DNA from 2 places in the Cohnella soli genome. Region 2 is predicted to be linked to the other one. Evidence: riboswitches for the same ligand, from Rfam matches in the RefSeq annotation. Region 2 holds a riboswitch; the other holds the start of a gene.
What was found. Region 2 has a riboswitch for preQ1 ahead of queF (preQ(1) synthase). Riboswitches for the same ligand answer to the same signal wherever they lie in the genome.

Region 1: it holds a riboswitch for preQ1, as region 2 does, so the genes downstream of both, queC (7-cyano-7-deazaguanine synthase QueC) here and queF (preQ(1) synthase) in region 2, are expected to answer to the same signal.

What each region holds. Positions count from the first base shown of each region.
Region 1 covers NZ_JBHSMI010000029.1:126,633-135,791, reverse strand. The annotation lists gene ACFPOF_RS21010 (extracellular solute-binding protein) at 1-626, shown strand, start outside; gene ACFPOF_RS21005 (carbohydrate ABC transporter permease) at 706-1,584, shown strand; gene ACFPOF_RS21000 (carbohydrate ABC transporter permease) at 1,584-2,414, shown strand; gene ACFPOF_RS20995 (DNA-deoxyinosine glycosylase) at 2,532-3,035, shown strand; gene ACFPOF_RS20990 (YfiT family bacillithiol transferase) at 3,116-3,658, opposite strand; gene pepF (oligoendopeptidase F) at 3,713-5,503, opposite strand; gene ACFPOF_RS20980 (hypothetical protein) at 5,717-5,896, opposite strand; gene ACFPOF_RS20975 (hypothetical protein) at 5,916-6,149, opposite strand; gene ACFPOF_RS20970 (methyltransferase domain-containing protein) at 6,393-7,112, shown strand; gene ACFPOF_RS20965 (cold shock domain-containing protein) at 7,214-7,411, shown strand; PreQ1 riboswitch class I at 7,636-7,680, shown strand; gene queC (7-cyano-7-deazaguanine synthase QueC) at 7,730-8,395, shown strand; gene ACFPOF_RS20955 (6-pyruvoyl trahydropterin synthase family protein) at 8,392-8,850, shown strand; gene queE (7-carboxy-7-deazaguanine synthase QueE) at 8,843-9,159, shown strand, end outside.
Region 2 covers NZ_JBHSMI010000028.1:819,111-828,269, reverse strand. The annotation lists gene ACFPOF_RS19475 (PadR family transcriptional regulator) at 103-672, shown strand; gene ACFPOF_RS19470 (YpdA family putative bacillithiol disulfide reductase) at 719-1,738, shown strand; gene ACFPOF_RS19465 (WD40/YVTN/BNR-like repeat-containing protein) at 1,833-3,080, shown strand; gene ACFPOF_RS19460 (response regulator) at 3,266-3,775, shown strand; gene ACFPOF_RS19455 (sensor histidine kinase) at 3,772-5,835, shown strand; gene queF (preQ(1) synthase) at 5,762-6,253, opposite strand; PreQ1 riboswitch class I at 6,407-6,450, opposite strand; gene melA (alpha-glucosidase/alpha-galactosidase) at 6,613-7,914, opposite strand; gene ACFPOF_RS19440 (helix-turn-helix transcriptional regulator) at 8,084-9,010, shown strand; gene ACFPOF_RS19435 (DMT family transporter) at 9,026-9,159, opposite strand, start outside.

The sequences.
Region 1 (9,159 bases), on a different contig from region 2:
TTAACGACTGGATCAAAAAAGATTACTTCACTAAAGGTTCCCTCGGCAAAACGTACGACGAAATGCTTAACGACTTCATCGCCGGCAAAGCAGGCATGATGTTCGATGGCAACTGGCGCGCATCCGCGTTCAAAGAAGGCGTAGACGACAAAGGCAAACCAGCAGTCGGCGCGGCACTGATCGGCAAAGTTGCATTCGTCGCGCTTCCTGCTATCCCGAACGCCGCAGGCGATCAAACGAGCATCAACGCGAACTACAGTAACGGTTACGGCTTCTCCTCCGACTTGAACGAGAACGAACTGAAAGCTGTTGAAGCGTTCATTAAAAACTTGTACAACCCGGAAATGCAGCTCCGCGGCTTGCTGGAAGATTCCGTTCTTCCTTCGATGAAGCTGTCCGAAGAGCAACTGGCGCAAGTTAAGGATCCGATCCTGAAACAAATCATCGATGCGATGGCTAGCGCTAAATCGTCCTACCCGCACTTCGATTCCGCTGTAGCTAAAGCTGTTAACACGGAAACGGAAACGCAAGTTCAGAAATTGTTCGCTGGCAAAACGACGCCGCAAGCCGCAGCTGACGCGATTCAAAAAGTTCAAGAGAAAGAAAACGCGACTGCAGCCAAATAAACAATATGGATGTTATGGCAAGGAGGCTTTACCGCCCGCAGGTGAGTGAGGCCTCCTTGGCCGTTAGTGGGGAGGAACTATGAAAAGCACACTAAAAAATCCCGCTGTCTACCTCATGTTCGTCATTCCGACGCTCGCACTATACGGGTTGTTTTTCCTGTACCCCATGTTTTCATCTGCGGTATACGCTTTTACGAACTGGAACGGCTTGGATGATACAAGGTTTATCGGCTTGGATAATTTCTCTAATGCATTCGGCGATGCGAGCTTCCGGAATGCAATCATGAACAATATGTATTTCATTATCGTATCGGTCGGCCTTCAGGTGCCGATTATCGTCATATTCGCGTTGCTCATCAGCAACGTCAAAAAATTCAGAGGTTTCTACAAAACGACGGTGTTTATTCCGTCTATTCTGTCCACGTCCGTCATCGGGATTTTGTGGAGCTTCATTTATGATCCGGACATCGGGCCGATCGCGGCATTCCTTGGCTTTTTCGGTCTCGACCCCATTTACTGGCTGTCGGATACGAAATGGGCGATGATCGCTATTCTGATCACGAATGCATGGCAATGGATCGGATTCTATATTGTGTTGATTTTGGCGGCGATTTTGGCGATTCCGAAAGACATCGACGAAGCGGCTGCCATTGACGGTGCGAATGGGCCACAGCGCGCATGGTATTTGACGGTTCCGTTGATTAAGCCGATCATCTCGGTCGTCGTGATGCTCTCTATCGCGGGAGCGATGAGGGTCGTCGACGTCGTTCTCGTTATGACGAACGGCGGTCCGGCCGAAGCGACGGACGTTATGGCTTCCTATATGGTCAAAAAAGCGATCAACTATGGTGAATATGGCTATGGCATGGCGCTATCCATTATCATTTTCGCATTCGCGCTCGTATTCACGGCAATTTATCAGCTTACGCTCGGTAAGACGGAAAGGATTGAATACTGATGCCGGCCTTCCTCAAGAGAGTTTTGCCTCACGCGGTATTGATGGTGTACGTGGTCATCATTTTATTCCCTTTCGTCTTTGTCGTCTTTTCTTCATTGAAGGAAAGCAGTGCCGAGATTTCTCAAGCGCCGTTTGCTCCGCCTAAATCGCTTTATTTCCAGAACTATGCGGATGCATGGATTCAGGCGAAAATCGACGTATACTTCGTCAATAGCGCCTACTTAAGCGTTACGGCGGCCGTTGTCGGCGTTCTGATCGCTGCGGGAACTTCATTCGCTCTTACCCGGATGAAATTCAGAATTACGAGCAAACTCGTCTTTCAATTGGTTCTGCTCGGCATGCTAATTCCGGGAAACGTGTTGTTCATCTCGCAGTACATTTTGATGATGAAGCTGGGCATTCTGAACACGCATTGGGCGCTGTTCTGGCCGTATACCGCCGGGGCTTTGCCGTTTAGCGTTATGCTCATTACCGCATTCATGAAAAGCATCCCGAACGAACTGGAAGAAGCGGCGATTATCGATGGACTTAGCGCCGTCGGACTGTTCGCGAGAATTATTTTACCGCTTACGCTTCCGGCCCTCGTTACGGTATTTATTATTAACTTCCTCGGCAACTGGAACGAATACTTGCTCTCGAACTTCTTTATCAGCAAAGATGCGCTTCGTACGTTGCCTACCGGGATGGTCGGTTTCAGAGATATGTACCAGACCAACTATGCACTTATCAGCACTGGGATCGTATTCAGCGTACTGCCGGTATTGCTCTTGTATTCTTTCCTCCAAAAACAAATTATCGAAGGTATTACAGCGGGTAGTGTTAAAGGCTGATACCGTTTCGAGAAATTCGTTCGATCGTTCAAGGCGTCGTTCCCGATTTGGGGATGGCGCTTTGTTATGTTATAACGGGAGTTGGGGAAAGTCAGACCGATCAGGAGGGACACTTGCGTGATCGTTCATAGTTTTCCGCCGCTCATTGATGAAGCGTCCCGGGTGCTTGTATTGGGAAGTATGCCTGGCGTCGCATCGCTGAACGCGCATGAATATTACGGCAACCCGCGCAACTACCTGTGGCGTATTTTATACGCTCTGTACGGGGCGGGAAGGGGCGTAGACGACGTCTATGAAGACCGGCTCCGATTCGCGCTCGACAACGGAGTCGCGCTGTGGGACGTCATTGCAACTTGTGACAGGCCCGGGAGTCTCGACAGCGACATTAAAGAAGTTGTTCCGAACGACGTTCCCGGCTTGTTGTCCGAGTATCCGGGTATTCGGGCGATCGTCTGCAACGGCACGAAATCGCATGCGGAGCTTATGAAACACTTTGGAAGCGATCCTTCGATCGCAAGCCGGCGCGTTGTGCGCATGCCGTCGACGAGTCCGATTCCGACGAAAGATTTCCGCAACCTCGAAGATCGGCTTCATGCGTGGCGGGCGATTTTGGAGCTGTAAAATGGAATAGCGAATGGCATACAAAAACGCGGCGACCTATCGGAGGGTCTGCCGCGTTTTCTTGTGGTACGCCCGTGAACTTACCAGCCGTTACGTTCGCGCAGTGACGTAATGTGCGCCGTGTGGTGCTTGCCGTGCCAGACGAAAAAAGCGAGCATGCGGTCGAGCGTGTTAAAGCCGGTTTGAGGGTGCTGGAAGCCTTTGGCGAAAGCTTCCGGCGGAAGCGACTTCAGCAGCGTGATCCACCGGGTGTATAGGCCATCCATCAACTGCAAGGACGGCTCAACGGGCAAGCTCGTAGAATCGATGAGCGCAGCCCATGGATCTTCGTCGAACGGTTTGACCGGGGGCGTGTCTTCCGTCAAGGCGAGTTTCGTTCGCGTATAGCCCTGCATCGAAGCATCTGCGAGATGGTGAGCCACTTGGCGCACCGTCCAGCCTCCGGGGCGGTAAGGCGTGTCAAGCTGGTCTTCCGACAAGCCGGCGACCGCCTCGCGCAAACGCGCCGTCGTTGCGGCGAGCTCCGCGACACGCTCTTGTCTATGTTCAGTTGTAGTCGGAGGCGTGAAACTAAACATGCCGATCGGGTATTTCAACTTTTCCAAATCCACTTCGTTAGCCATTCCCTTTTCCTCCCCGGTATTCGTCCGAGTTTCGCTCCCATGCGGCGCGGACGATTACTTCGTCAACTGCTCCATTTGCTCGATCAAACCTTTGAATACGCTCATCGCTTGGCGAATCGGTTCCGGCGTGCTCATGTCGACTCCGGCTTTTTTCAAAATATTGATCGAATAATCTTTGCCGCCGCTCTTCAGGAAGCCGAGATAACGCTCGACTGCTGGAGCGCCTTCGTCGAGAATCTGCTTAGAGAAGCTAGTCGCCGCCGAGAATCCCGTCGCGTATTTGTACACATAGAAGCTGTTATAGAAGTGGGGGATACGCGCCCATTCCATCTCGATGTCTTTGTCGACGACCATGCCGTCCCCGTAATATTTGACGTTCAGGCCGTAGTAGATTTCGCTCAGATCTTGCGGTGTCAGTGCCTCGCCTTGTTCCGCCTTCTCGTGGATGATTTTCTCGAATTCGGCGAACATCGTCTGACGAAAAACGGTCGTCCGGAACTGATCGGCGTAGTACGTCAGCAAATACATTTTCTCTTTCGGATCGGTCGAACGTTTGAGCAAGTAATCCATCAGCAGCGCTTCGTTCAGCGTTGACGCGACTTCCGCGAGGAAGATCGTGTACTGCGCGTCGCGGTATTCGTTGTTGTGATCCGAGTAGTACGAATGCAGCGCGTGTCCCATCTCGTGCGTCAGCGTGAACATGCTGTTCAAGTTATCATTGTGGTTGAGCAGCACATAGGGGTGCGTGCCGAATGCGCCCCAACTGTATGCGCCGCTGCGCTTGCCTTCGTTCTCGTAAATGTCGATCCAGCCGGAGTCGAAACCTTCACGCAGCACTTTGCGATAATCTTCGCCGAGCGGTGCTAGACTGTCGAACACTTTTTCTTTGGCTTGCTCGTACGTGATCTCCATAGCGAACTCTTCGACGAGAGGGGCGAACAGATCGTACATGTGCAGTTCGTCGAGCTTCAGCAGCTTTTTGCGCAAGTCCATGTAACGATGCATAAGCGGCAAAAACTCGTGAATCGTCGAGATCAAGTTGTCGTAGACGGACTGCGGGATGTTGTCCCCGAACAACGACATTTCGAGCGTGGAAGGATATTTGCGTGCTTTCGCATAAAACAAGTTTTTCGTCACGTTGGCGCTGAGCGTCGATGCGAGCGTATTTTTCCATTTCGCATACGTATCGTACATCGCTTTGAACGCTTCCCGGCGGACGTTGCGATCTTTGCTTTCGAGGAACTGTATGTAACGGCCGTGCGTCAGCTCGACTTCTTCGCCTTTTTCGTTCCGCACTTTAGGAAACTTCAGATCGGCGTTGTTCAACATGCCGAAAATCGTATTCGGCGCTTGCGAGACGTTGCCGACTTGCGCGAGCAGCGACTCTTCGTTCTTGGACAAAATATGAGGCTTCTGGCGCAACATCTCTTCGAGCGTTCGTTTGTACTTGGCGAGAGAGGGCTCGGCGATCAAGCCGGTTAACTGGGCTTCGGACAAGCTGAGAATTTCCGGTGTGATGAAAGAAGTTGCTTCTCCGACTTCAACGCTAAGCTTCTTCGATTTCTCGGAAAGCGCCTGATAGGAAGTTTCCGCCGTATCTTCGTGATGTCTCATGTTCGCATAGACGTAGAGACGTTCCGTCAATAAAGAAACATCGTCGTCGAGAGCGAAGCAACGCGCGATGGAGGCGGCGTCTTTTAATTTGCCCTGGTAATCGGCGATTTTTCCGACCAGTTGTTTAACTTTCTTGAATTCGGCATCCCACGCCGCCTGGTTCGGGTAAAGGTCTTCCAGCTTCCAGCGGTGCTCATTCGGCACTTCGGATCTTTTCATCACTTGGCTCATCGGTAAGCTCACTCTCCTCGGTAGCGTTTCGACTTTCCGAACGGAAGTCATCGCAGCATTGATAGGTGCTGTTCTTCCGAATTCGGACGTCGTCGCGGATAGCAAAATCGCGGCCGCCGCCAGGGCGGCCACGCTTATCGCTTGCAGTTTCATGTTTGGCCTCCGGTACGCAGCGTATAATGTACCGAAGTAGTATGTCCCGGAAAAATTTCCTTAAGCGCCCGCGCTAAAGAAGCTATAGACGATCAGGAAGAAGGCGAACGCGACGAGGACGATCGACAAGATCGCCATCGAACGCCGCAACTTCTCCGGGATCCGTTCTCTCATGAGGATGAGAACGACCGCGAGCCCGAAAGCAGCGATAATGAAAATGATATTCGCGTCGTTATCCATATAACGTGGATCCTCCCGGTCAGATGCTTTTTAACTTCTCCAGCGCCGCCCGAAGGCCATCTTCTCCATCCGGAAAGTCTTCCGGCGTGAATCTTTTCGTTGCCCAATCCATCATTTCCGGACGACTGACGAATTTGTGGCACGTCTCGCCCCATTGATCGGAAATTTCGCGGACGACGAGCGTTTTGCCTTGAACTTCTACTGTCAACATATTGTAGTGGTCGTGCTTGTAGACGGTATGTTTGGCGAACATGCTTATCTCCTGTTGTCGGCTCATTGCCGTTTTTTTCATCATAGAAGAGATGCCGCCATAAATCAATGAGGCGCTGGGGAAATACGGAAGAGAATACTGGGGAGAACCTGTTGACAACATCGGGAGAATATGGGATTCTACTTGAAATCATTTTCGCCCGAACGCGGGCCGAGAACGATTTGGATGTGCAAGAGACGAGCAGAGACGAGACCGGATTGACGAGACGAGAGGAGCAGGCAGGACATGAAAAATGAAAACAAAGCCGTTATTCCCGAGTATCCGCAGACAGGGGTGGCTTCGACTTGCCGATCGTATGAAGAGTACGCCGCCATGTTCGGACTGACGGAACGGACGATCGGAGCTGGACCGGTGCTAGACGTTGCAGGAGGCGGTTCATCGTTCGTCGCTTGCCTGAATGCGAAAGGTGTGCCGGCGATTGCGGCCGACCCGTTCTACGCAGGCATGACAGAGGACGTCATTGCGGCTGCGCGCAAAGAGATCGAAGAGTCGTCGGCGAAGATCGCCGCCATTGCGGACAGTTTCGATTGGAGCTTCTACGGTTCGCCGGAAGCTCATCGAGCGATGCGGGAACATTCGCTTGAACTGTTTGCCGCTCACTTTAAGGAAGATCGTTCTAAATACATGGATGCGTCATTGCCTCGACTGCCTTTCGAAGACGACTCGTTCTCGCTGGTGACGTGCAGCCATTTTCTTTTCTTGTACGCGGAGTCTTTCGGAGAGGCGTTCCATAAGGAAGCGATTGCGGAGCTGCTGCGCGTGTTGGAACCGGGCGGGGAACTGAGAATCTATCCGCTTGTCTCGCTCAAATGGGAGCCATGTTCTTTCCTAGATGACGTGCTGGACGAGCTGAAGGGACTTGCGATCGCCGAATTATTGCCAACGAATTTGCCGTTCACGCCGGTCCGCAGCGACGTGCTCAAAATGGTGAAAAAGCGCCTGTAACCCGCGCGGAATAACGATTGGTTCTTCTTGCAGATGTAGGTAATTTAGGTTATAATCATTGTATTCGCCGATTGACGGCGAGATTTTAGGAGGTTTTTCATTTGAGAGGAACAGTTAAGTGGTTTAACGCGGAAAAAGGTTACGGATTCATTTCGATCGAGGACGGCAACGATGTATTCGTTCACTTCTCGGCGATCCAAGGCGACGGCTTCAAAACATTGGAAGAAGGCCAAGCGGTTGAATTCGAAATCACGCAAGGCAATCGCGGTCCTCAAGCTTCTAACGTGGTGAAACTGTAAGTCGAGATTCGCTCCGACTTATTCTCATATCACGAACTAGCGACCTACCCCCCGGCCTATGCCGGGGGTTTTTCTTGTCGATCCCGGAGAAGAAAGCTAAAGGCTCAGAGACGAGTAGTCGAACCGCATCCGACAGAACCGCATCCGATGAGTTGCCAGAATCGGCAACCTCGGCTACAATCGATCTAACAGCATACAAATCCGCTGCCGGCACATGCCGGAAAGCGGGAGAGGTTCTAGCGACACCCTCTATAAAAAACTAAGGAAACGGCATCTCCTTGGTGCCGTTTTTTCGCGTTCGGAGGAGGAGTTACGATCATGAAACCTAATAAAGCGGTCGTCGTTTTCAGCGGAGGCCAAGATAGCACGACCTGTTTGTTCTGGGCTCGCCAACGATTCGACGAAATAGAAGTCGTGACTTTCGATTACGGCCAGCGCCATAAGCTGGAAGTAGAGGTCTCGGCGAAAATCGCTGCGGATCTAGGCGTGAAGCAGCACGTTCTAGACATGTCGCTTCTTGGGCAGCTCGCCCCAAATGCGTTAACTCGTTCGGATATCGCGATCGAACAGACGGAAGGGGAATTGCCGACGACTTTCGTCGACGGCCGCAATTTGCTGTTTCTCTCGTTCGCGGCTATCGTGGCAAAGCAGATTGACGCGCGCCATGTCGTTTCCGGCGTGTGCCAGACCGATTTCAGCGGATACCCCGACTGCAGGGACGTCTTCGTGAAATCGTTGAACGTGACGTTAAATTTGGCCATGGATTACGATTTCGTATTGGAGACTCCGCTCATGTGGTTGAACAAAGCTCAGACTTGGCAATTAGCGGACGATCTCGGCGCTTTCGAGTACGTGCGGGAGCATACGTTGACTTGTTACGAAGGCGTCGTCGCTAATGGCTGCGGCGAGTGTCCGGCATGTCTGCTCCGGGCGCGGGGGTTGCGGGAATACGAACAAGCGAAGCGGGAGGAAGGACGGATATGATTCAACAAATTTATCCGACTGTCGCCCATCCTTACCGTTATGAGCTCAACAAGGATATGCAATTTGCTGCCGCCCATTACATCCCCAGCGATAACGCGGGCGTTTGCAGCCGACTTCACGGCCATACGTATTTCGCCAATGTGACGATTGCGGGAGACGATCTCGACGATACAGGGTTTCTGGTCAATTTCTCCATAGTCAAGAAGCTCGTTCACGACCGATTCGACCATACATCGCTGAACGATCATAAAGAATGGTTCGGAGCGGATCATCCGCTGCGTTACCCGACGACGGAGAATGTGGCGAGAGTCTTATGCGAGATCGTCCAGGAGCATTTGGACGAGCGGGGAAAGCGGGCTCGTTGCATCCAAGTGCTTTTGCGGGAGACGCCTACCAGTTACGTGGTTTACCGCCCGGGCATCGACGAGAGATTCGGGGAGAAAGCGCATGATTAAGTCTATACGAATTCCCGTTCTCGAAGTGTTCGGACCGACCGTGCAAGGCGAAGGCATGGTCATCGGGCGCAAGACGATGTTTGTCCGCACCGCCGGCTGCGATTATAGCTGCAATTGGTGCGATTCTGCTTTTACTTGGGACGGTACAGGCAAGGATCAAATTCGAATGTTGACGGCGGAGGAAGTAAAGGCAGAGCTTCTATCCGAGGCGGGGGAAGCGGTATTCTCGCACGTGACGCTATCCGGCGGGAATCCCGCGCTGTTGCCGCAATTGGGACAACTGGTCGACCTTCTTCGCGAGGGCGGGAC
Region 2 (9,159 bases):
ATTGAAACTATGTCTTTATTTACATATAATAGAAATCGATTATTCATCATACACCTACATCGGTTATATGTCAAAGTTTACTTATTGTCTGGAGGATCATCATTGAATACGCTCTCGTACGGCTTACTCAGCCTGCTCTCCCATTCTCCGCTATCCGGGTACGACCTGATGCTCAGAATACAACCTTTCTGGCCTGCCAAGCATAGCCAGATCTATCCTTTGCTTTCCGCTCTGGAGAAAGAGAATCAAGTGTCTTTCGAAACGGTTTCCCAAAGCGATAAGCCGGATAAAAAGGTGTATTCCATCACGTCCAAAGGACTCGCATCATTACGAGAATGGCTCGCCGAGCCTGCCTCGGACCCGGTAATGCGGGACGAGCTGATGCTGAAAGCCTACTGCGTATCCGCCGTTGACCCTGTAATCGCCCGCCCGTTGTTTCAACGCAGGCTGGAACATTATGAGGCCAAACTGATTCGATTCGAGGAGAAAATCGCCAGTATCCAACGCGACGGAGGATTGTCCGACGGCGAATCGCCGAATTATCATTCGGACCGATTCGGTGCATATATTTTGCTGAACAAGGCGATGATGTCTTCCCGCACGAACATCGAATGGTGTCGTTGGGTGCTCGATTTGATTCCTAACACGAACGAAAACTCCGGGAACGATTAATCCTGTTCTTCCCTTTAACTTCATATGCATTGGAGCCTACAACAACATGACAGAAGAAGAATTACGCCCAACAACCGAAAAAGCCGTCATCATCGGCGCCGGCCCTTGCGGATTGTCTGCCGCGCTGGAGCTTCAGAAAGTCGGCATCGAGCCGCTTCTAATCGAAAAAAACGCGGTCGTCCACTCCATTTATCAATATCCGACTTATTTGCAATTTTTCAGCACAGCCGAGTTGCTCGAGATCGGCGGCATTCCGTTTACGTCCGTAAACGAGAAGCCGTCACGACGCGAAGCGTTGCAGTATTACCGTGATGTCGCTCTTCGAAGCAACCTGCGCATTCGCGCCTATGAAACGGCGACGGCGATCGTACCGATCGAAGGCGGCTCGTTTCGCGTGGAAACGGTCGATCGGTTCGGCCGTACGGCCTCGGTTACAGCCCGGAACGTGATTGTGGCCACCGGCTACTTCGATCATCCGAACATGCTTGGCATTCCCGGCGAACAGTTGCCGAAAGTCAGCCATTTCTTTCAAGAGGCACATCCCTACACGGGCATGAAAATCGCGATTATCGGCGGCAACAACTCCGCAGTCGATGCCGCGATGGAGCTTCTTCGCGTGGGCGCAGACATTACCGTCGTCTATAGGGGAGAGGATTACTCGCCAAGCATTAAACCGTGGGTACGCCCGCTGTTCGAAGGCAATGTCAACAGGGGCAAAATCCGCATGATTTTCTCTTCGCGAATCGTCCGGATCGACGCCGAATCGGTAACCGTACAGCCGAACGAAGCTAATAGCGAACCGTACACCATCGACAACGACTTCGTCCTCGCCATGACCGGATTTCGTCCGGAGCGGACACTGTTGACTGACGCAGGTGCAATCGTTGACGCCGATACGACGGTTCCCTCGTTTAACCCCGCAACGATGGAGACGAACGTACCCGGACTGTTCATCGCAGGCGTTATCGCTGCAGGACGCGAAGCCAACGAAATTTTTATCGAGAGCGGCCGCCACCATGGCACACTTATCGCCAAGCGCATCGCGGAAGTAAATGCCATAACCTAATATGGGCACAATGAAATAGACGATTAGCGAACGATGAGTCTGGAACCTTATCTTCACGCGAATCGTCTATTCCATTAAAAAGGTGTGGATTGAAATGACCCTCGGAAATTCAAGCAATCGTTTGCTTGCAGTATGGTTGACCGTCTTGCTAACCTCGTTCGCAATGGCTGGCTGCACAAGCGCGAACACGAAAAATGCGGTCGAAACGACGTCCGCCTCGGCAAGTATCCCGGCATCCGCGGACTCCCAGCCGCCTGCAACCGCTTCTGAACCCACTTCGGCTCCGGAGTCCGCACCGGCTTCCGAGCCTGCATCGCCAGAACCGGCTCCTGCTCCCGAGCAGATGGCCGGCGTAACTGCACTAAGGCTTGTCGACTTCAAATCCGGCTGGGCGGGCGGAGACGGTTGGATTGCCCGTACCGATGACGGCGGCAAAACATGGAATCGGCAGTGGTCGGATCGTTATACCGCGAATGAACTGTTCGCCTTGAATGGGCGCGAAGCTTGGGCTGCCCTCGGCAACAACGAAGGCGAAAACAAGACGCTGCTGCATACGTCCGACGGCGGCAAGAAATGGGCGGAAGCCGGAGCTTTGCCCAATTCGGCGTTCCTTCATTTCGTTTCTTCCGCGGAAGGTTTCAGCGGCAATGCCCATACAAAGGATGGAGGGCGTTCGTGGCATACTTACAAACTTCCAGACAACGTCGTCGGGGACACCTACTTCCACGATTCTAAGGAAGGTTGGGCCGTCTCCCAGACTGACGGGCAAATCAACTTCCTACGCACGACTGACGAAGGCGCGAACTGGAAACAGGTAAACACGATGAAGACAGCCGTACCGGCAACGAACGCGATTATTCGCTCCGGCGGCAAAGGCGACGCATGGATCGTGCTGATCGGCGATTCGGGCATGAGCCAGACGTCTTATTCCTTGTTCCATACGAAGGATGCCGGCAAACATTGGCAGCCTGTACTTGCCAACAATCAAGCCGGATCGGGACCTGCCCCGGGCTACGAGATGAACGCCAAGACACAGGTACCGAGCAATACGGGGTCTGCTCCAGGACCATTGTACGTCGTTAATCGAGATGTCGCCTTTATGGGCGGCGTATGCTCGGCCTGCGATCTGCCGAATACGATGGGCAAGACGACAGACGGCGGCAAAACATGGATCAACTTGAAGCCGGCTTTTCCTGGCTACGGCCAGCAGCTCATCGCCGCAGCAGACGCGAAGCAGCTCTGGTGGGTGCTGAACGATCCTTCCTCTGCTTCCGTGCTCTACGTCTCCTCGGACGGCGGGAACAATTGGAGCAAAGCCCATACGTTCGCGAAGCCGGGCTGACGACTGTCCAATTCGTGTATCTCGCCTGACAACCGCCCCTTGCCTCGCCATGAGCGACGGCAGGGGCTTTTTCGCGTGACCCGCGTCACGATTTTAGTCATTTTGGTCATGACATCGTCTATAAGTCGTCCGATCAACCTTCCGGTGTGTTAATCTGAAAGCATCCTAACGAAGAGATGGTGTCCATGATACGCGTATTGATCGCAGATGATCAGTCTTTGCTAAGAGATGGCCTACAGACGATCATTAATCTGGAAGACGACATGAGCACGGCCGGGCTTGCCTCCGACGGGCAAGAAGCGGTCGAATTCGCGGCGTCGCTGCATCCCGACGTCGTGTTGATGGACATTCGCATGCCCCGCTTGAACGGTATCGAAAGCTTGCAGGCGATCAAACAAACTTCCCCCGGTATACTCGTGCTTATTTTGACGACGTTCATGGAACATCGTTCGTTGATAGAAGCAGTAGCCGCCGGAGCAGATGGTTATCTGCTGAAGGATATCGGAGGCGAAGAAATCGTGCGGGCGATTCGACTGACGATCCAGGGTCATCCGATGCTTCCTTCCTTAATAGCGGCAGGCGTCCACATGAGCGAAGGGACTTTCCGCGTCGGCGCTGGCGCCATCTACGGAAAGATCGACGACAACGATCGTGCATATGCAGTCGGCCTTCTGAGGGAGAACGTGATCCCATGAGAAAACAAGCCGCTTCCCTGCTCATCTGGTTGACCGTATGCGTCGCCGTGCTCGCATTATTCGTCCCTTCCTTTTACATTAAAGGCGACGTCGGATTGGGAAACCCCGATTCTCCCGTAGCGTCGCTTTCGAAAAATTGGCTCGTTCATTACGGTCCGAAGCCCCCCGGCGAAGGGGAGAATCAATGGCAAACGTTCGATGAGACGGAATGGCGCAAGTTGGAGAGCTATAAGGGGACATTGTGGGTCAAAAGAACACTGCCGGCCATCCCTTGGCGGAACCCCTATTTATTCGTCGGAGGCATGAACCGGTTCGAAGTCGAGCTGGACGGCCGTTCCGTATACAGCTTCAACATGGATAACCAACCGGTCTTTAATCAATTTCTCATGACCCGCCACCCGATTCGCATCGATCCGGAAGACGAAGGCAAGACACTGGCTCTTCGCATCGAATGGGACAGACTGCCTTTCTTCGCCAATGCGTGGATTCTCGCCGGGAATCCGGACCAAATGCTCGCTTCTTTCCTTCGCAACGATGCCGTTAAATACGTTTACGCTATCATTTATATGATCGCGACTTTGGCCGGTATTATCTTGTATTTGAGAAGAAAAGAAATGCTGTTCTTCTGGTTCTCGACGCTCGCGTTCACTTCCGGCTTCGGACTTCTGCTCTTGTGTACGTCTCTGCAATGGTTCGTCGACGTCCACGAATGGTACTACTGGCGGGACCTTCTGCTACCGATCGGCGTATGGGCATTCACCGGACTGTACGCCGAAGCGCTTGGCTCCGTCAAACGGCTTCCCGTTCGCATTACGAAAAATACGCTTCTTATATACGCATTCGCTTGCCTCGTTGCCGGAATAATAAGCCCGACGCTGTATTGGAAAATGCTAACCGCAGGTTTCCCGTGGCTTGCTTTGGCTGCCATCGGCGTCGTCATTTTCGCGATGCTTAAATATCCTGCCGGATCGCAGCCGCCTGTCGAGAAAAAATGGCTGCGCCGGGGGTTTATCATCCAGGTTGTCTGCGGTCTCGGCCACATTATTTCCAACTCGTTCTCCTCTATGGATAAATGGCTGAAAGACGCCCCCTACTTGCTTACGGTTATCGGTCACTTGCTCGCCAACGGCCTATTCTTGTTTATGGTGTGCAATGCCATGATCCTTATTTACCGCGTCCGCAAAGTGTACCGCGAGTCCGAGCAGAACGCCAAAGAGCTCCAGTCGAAAAACGCCGAACTGGAGCAATTCCACCGCAATCTGGAGCAGCTTGTCGCAACTCGTACGGTGGAGTTGGAGCAGGCGAACCAGACGCTGTCCGACACGTTGCGCGACAAAGCGGAAACGATGGCGGAAATGTCCGTCCTGGAAGAAAGAAACCGGATCGCGCACGAGATGCACGACGTCGTCGGCCATACGCTGACCGCGGCTATCGTGCAGCTCGAAGCAAGCAAGAAATTGGCCGCCAAGGAAGGCGCCATGCCACATGGCAAGCTGGATATGGTGAGCGGCCTTGTGCGCAAAGGCTTGGACGATATTCGACGAACCGTCCGCATGCTCAAATCCGACGCGCCGCAGGAGAATTTCGAAACGACTTTGCGAGAATTAATCAGGGAAACGGTCGAAACAATGGAAGTCGCAATCGAAGCGTATATAGACATCCCGCGTGATCTCGGCCGCCTGACCGAACAAGTCGTCTATCATGCTTTGCAGGAAGGTCTCACGAATGGCATTCGTCATGGCCGGTGCAGCTGGTTCAAATATTCCTTGCAATCGTCGGACGACGGAGAGAAGCTCGAGATTCGGTTGTGGAACGATGGCGCTCCATATGGACAAGCGAACCCCGGCTTCGGATTATCGACAATGGCGGAGCGCATCCGGCTTCTCGGCGGCACGTTCACCGTCGGGTCTTCCGAAGACGAGAACGGTTCCCCGTTCGGCTGCGAATTGGCGATTACTTTGCCTCTGCGGGGACAGCCTGCCGGCCTTAGCGATTGTCGACTTTCTCGGGATACAGATCATGGTTCAACAGACGATGTTCGGCCATTGCCTCGTACTTAGTCCCGGGTCTGCCCCAATTGCAATAAGGATCGATAGAAATCCCCCCGCGCGGGGTAAACTTGCCCCACACCTCGATATAACGCGGCTCCATGAGCGCGATCAAATCGTTCATGATGATGTTCATGCAATCCTCGTGGAAATCGCCATGATTGCGGAAGCTGAACAAATACAGCTTAAGCGACTTGCTCTCGACCATCCTTACGTCCGGAATATAGGAGATATAGATAGTGGCGAAGTCCGGCTGACCGGTCATCGGGCAAAGACTCGTGAACTCAGGACAATTGAACTTCACGAAATAGTCCCGCCCCTGATGCTTGTTGTCGAACGCCTCCAGCACGGTCGGATCGTACTCGTACGCGTAACGCGTCCCTTGGCTCCCCAGCAACGTAATGTCTTTCATTTCATCTTGTGCACGCATAAAAAAATCTCCCTTCGTCGTGAGAAGAGAGAGATTCCATGGAACGCCCAGTGCCTGCTAAAGAACGTGAAAAAAACGGCACGTCGCCGAAGAAAGGAACCCGGCTCGCCGCCACCGCGGCTAGACCAGGCCTATCGTACAGGCGTGTGTTCGTTTTTCTTAGTTTTTTATAGAGGGAGTTCGCGAACCTCTCCCGAACCGCCCGAGCGGTCGGATTTTCTTCTTAATTGTAACTTCATTTCTATTGTACCTTTCTTTTGCTTATAACAAAAGGTGCTTTGTACTTGTGTTGACGGAACGAAACAAAGCAATGAAGCCCCCACCAACTGAGGCGGGGGCTTCGAGATCAGAGAATGCGATTATACGAACTTCGGCAGCCAATCTCCGTGCGCCTCGATCAAATCGTCGCACATCGATACGATATCATCCATCGACAACTCTGCAGCCGTGTGAGGGTCGAGCATCGCAGCATGGTAAATGTGCTCTTTCTTACCTGTAATCGCAGCTTCGATCGTCAGTAGTTGGGTGTTGATGTTCGTGCGGTTAAGCGCAGCGAGCTGTGGCGGCAAATTGCCCACATAAGTCGGCGTTACCCCGGAGCGATCGACGAGACAAGGCACTTCAACGCAAGCTTCGCGCGGCAAGTTCGAGATCAGGCCGCCCGTGTTCATGACGTTGCCGCCGATTTTGAACGGCACGTTCGTCTCGATGGCTTCGAGAATGTACGAAGCATACTCGTGCGAACGCTGGTGCTCCAGATTAGGGCTGTTCACGAGCTCTTCGCGCAGCTTCTTCCAATTCTCGATCTGCTCGATGCAACGGCGCGGATATTCGTCAAGCGGAATGTTGAAGCGCTCGATCAGCTCCGGATAGTTGCGTTTGATGAAGTACGGGTGGTATTCCGACGTATGCTCGGACGACTCCGTATTGTAATAGCCGAACTTGGACATCACTTCGTAGCGCACCATATCCCAATGCTTCTCTTTTTGCTTCTCGGCCGCGCGTTTCTTGATCTCCGGATAAAGGTCCACGCCGTCTTTGGACACTTCGAGCAGCCAAGCCATATGGTTGATGCCCGCGATTTTCGTTTTGACGCCTTCTTGGTCGAGACCGAGGCTCTTGAACAGTTCCGGCATGCACACTTGCACGCTGTGGCACAAGCCGACCGTGTTGACGTTGCCGTACGTGTTCATGACATTCGTCAGCACAGCCATCGGGTTCGTATAGTTCAAGAACAGCGCGTCCGGGCACACTTCGCGAATATCAGCAGCGAAGTCGAGCATAACCGGAATCGTGCGCAAGTTGCGGAAAATGCCGCCGATGCCGATCGTATCGGCAATCGTCTGGCGCAGACCGTATTTCTTCGGGACTTCGAAGTCGGTGATCGTACATGGATCGTAACCGCCGACTTGAATGGCATTGACGACGTATTTCGCGCCGCGCAGCGCTTCCTTACGGTCGGAATACGATTTAACGACACATGTGCTTCCGGATGTTCTTTTGATGCTATTTAGAATATTCTCGGAATCTTTCAGACGAACCGGGTCGATATCGAAAATCGCTATTTCGAATCCTTGAAGCGCTGGAGTGTGCATGACGTCCCCAAGCACGTTTTTCGCAAAAACCGTACTTCCGGCGCCGATAAAAGTAATTTTAGGCAATGAAAAAACCTCCGTGGAATGAGAATGAGTCACTCCCCTTAATCTACTGCAAACGATGGGTTATGCCTATGGAACGTTCGCGCATCTATATGGACATTTGTCGTTTATTTGGTAAAGTAGAGAGATCAAGCTGCATCATGAATCGTCAAAACAAAGGCAGGTGAGCCTGATGAACGACGGGCACGAATATTTTCTAAGCGCGATTAATCCGTCTCCCTCCGTAGGCGAAGAACTGACCGTATTATTCAGCGGGGAGGGCCGGCCGCTCTCTTTGCATAAGATGGGCCCGACCATTCACGACTACTACTTGCTTCATACCGTCCTGTCGGGACGCGGCACGTTCTCGATCCGGGGCAGAAGTTATTCGTGCCGGGCAGGCGACACTTTCGTGATTTTCCCCGGCGAGCTATTCTTCTATCAGGCGGACGAGCATCAACCGTGGTCTTATGTCTGGGTCGCCCTTGTCGGTCACGGTATGGATGCGCTGCTGACCGCAATCGGTACGTCGCCGGAAGAAGCGGTCATCGTCAGTACGCTCAATACGAAAACAAGCGGCTATTATGCGCAACTCCGCGATTGCTTCCGGCAAGACGCCGCTCCGGAGCTCGCCAATCTCGAAGCCGGCGGATGGGCGAGGCTTCTGCTTCAGCAATTCGGACTCGCCAAGCGCCGTCTCGCCTTGGGCTTCGATGACGCCGCAACCGACAAAGCAAGCAATTACGTCGTCAAACAGGCGATCCAATACTTGTCTCTGCAGTACGCACGGCCAATCTCGATCGAGCAGATGTCCGCTATGCTCGGCTACCATCGCACGCATCTGTGCAAGCTCTTCAAACAAGCGACAGGCTTGTCACCTATGCAATATCTGATGAACGTGCGGATGACGAAAGCCGAGCGGCTGCTCGACGAGACTGCGATGACCGTAGAGCAGATTGCTTCCTCCGTCGGCATCGGCGATGCCCTCTATTTCTCGAAGAAGTTCCGCAAGAGGACCGGTCGGTCGCCAACCGAATATAGAAAAGCGCTCCGGAACGGTCCGGAGCGCTCGTCCCCTGCAGCAGAAGCGGGGATGCGATTCGATGATCGAATCATTTGATAGATGACCGTCCTTTCACGCCGCCAGCCTGGAAGGTTCGTCTGGCTTGCGCTCAAGGCTGATCCAGACAAGACCTGCCGCCATAAACGCCGCACCGCCGATCTGCCAGCCCGCGATGCGTTCGTCGAAGAAGAGCATTCCGGCGACGA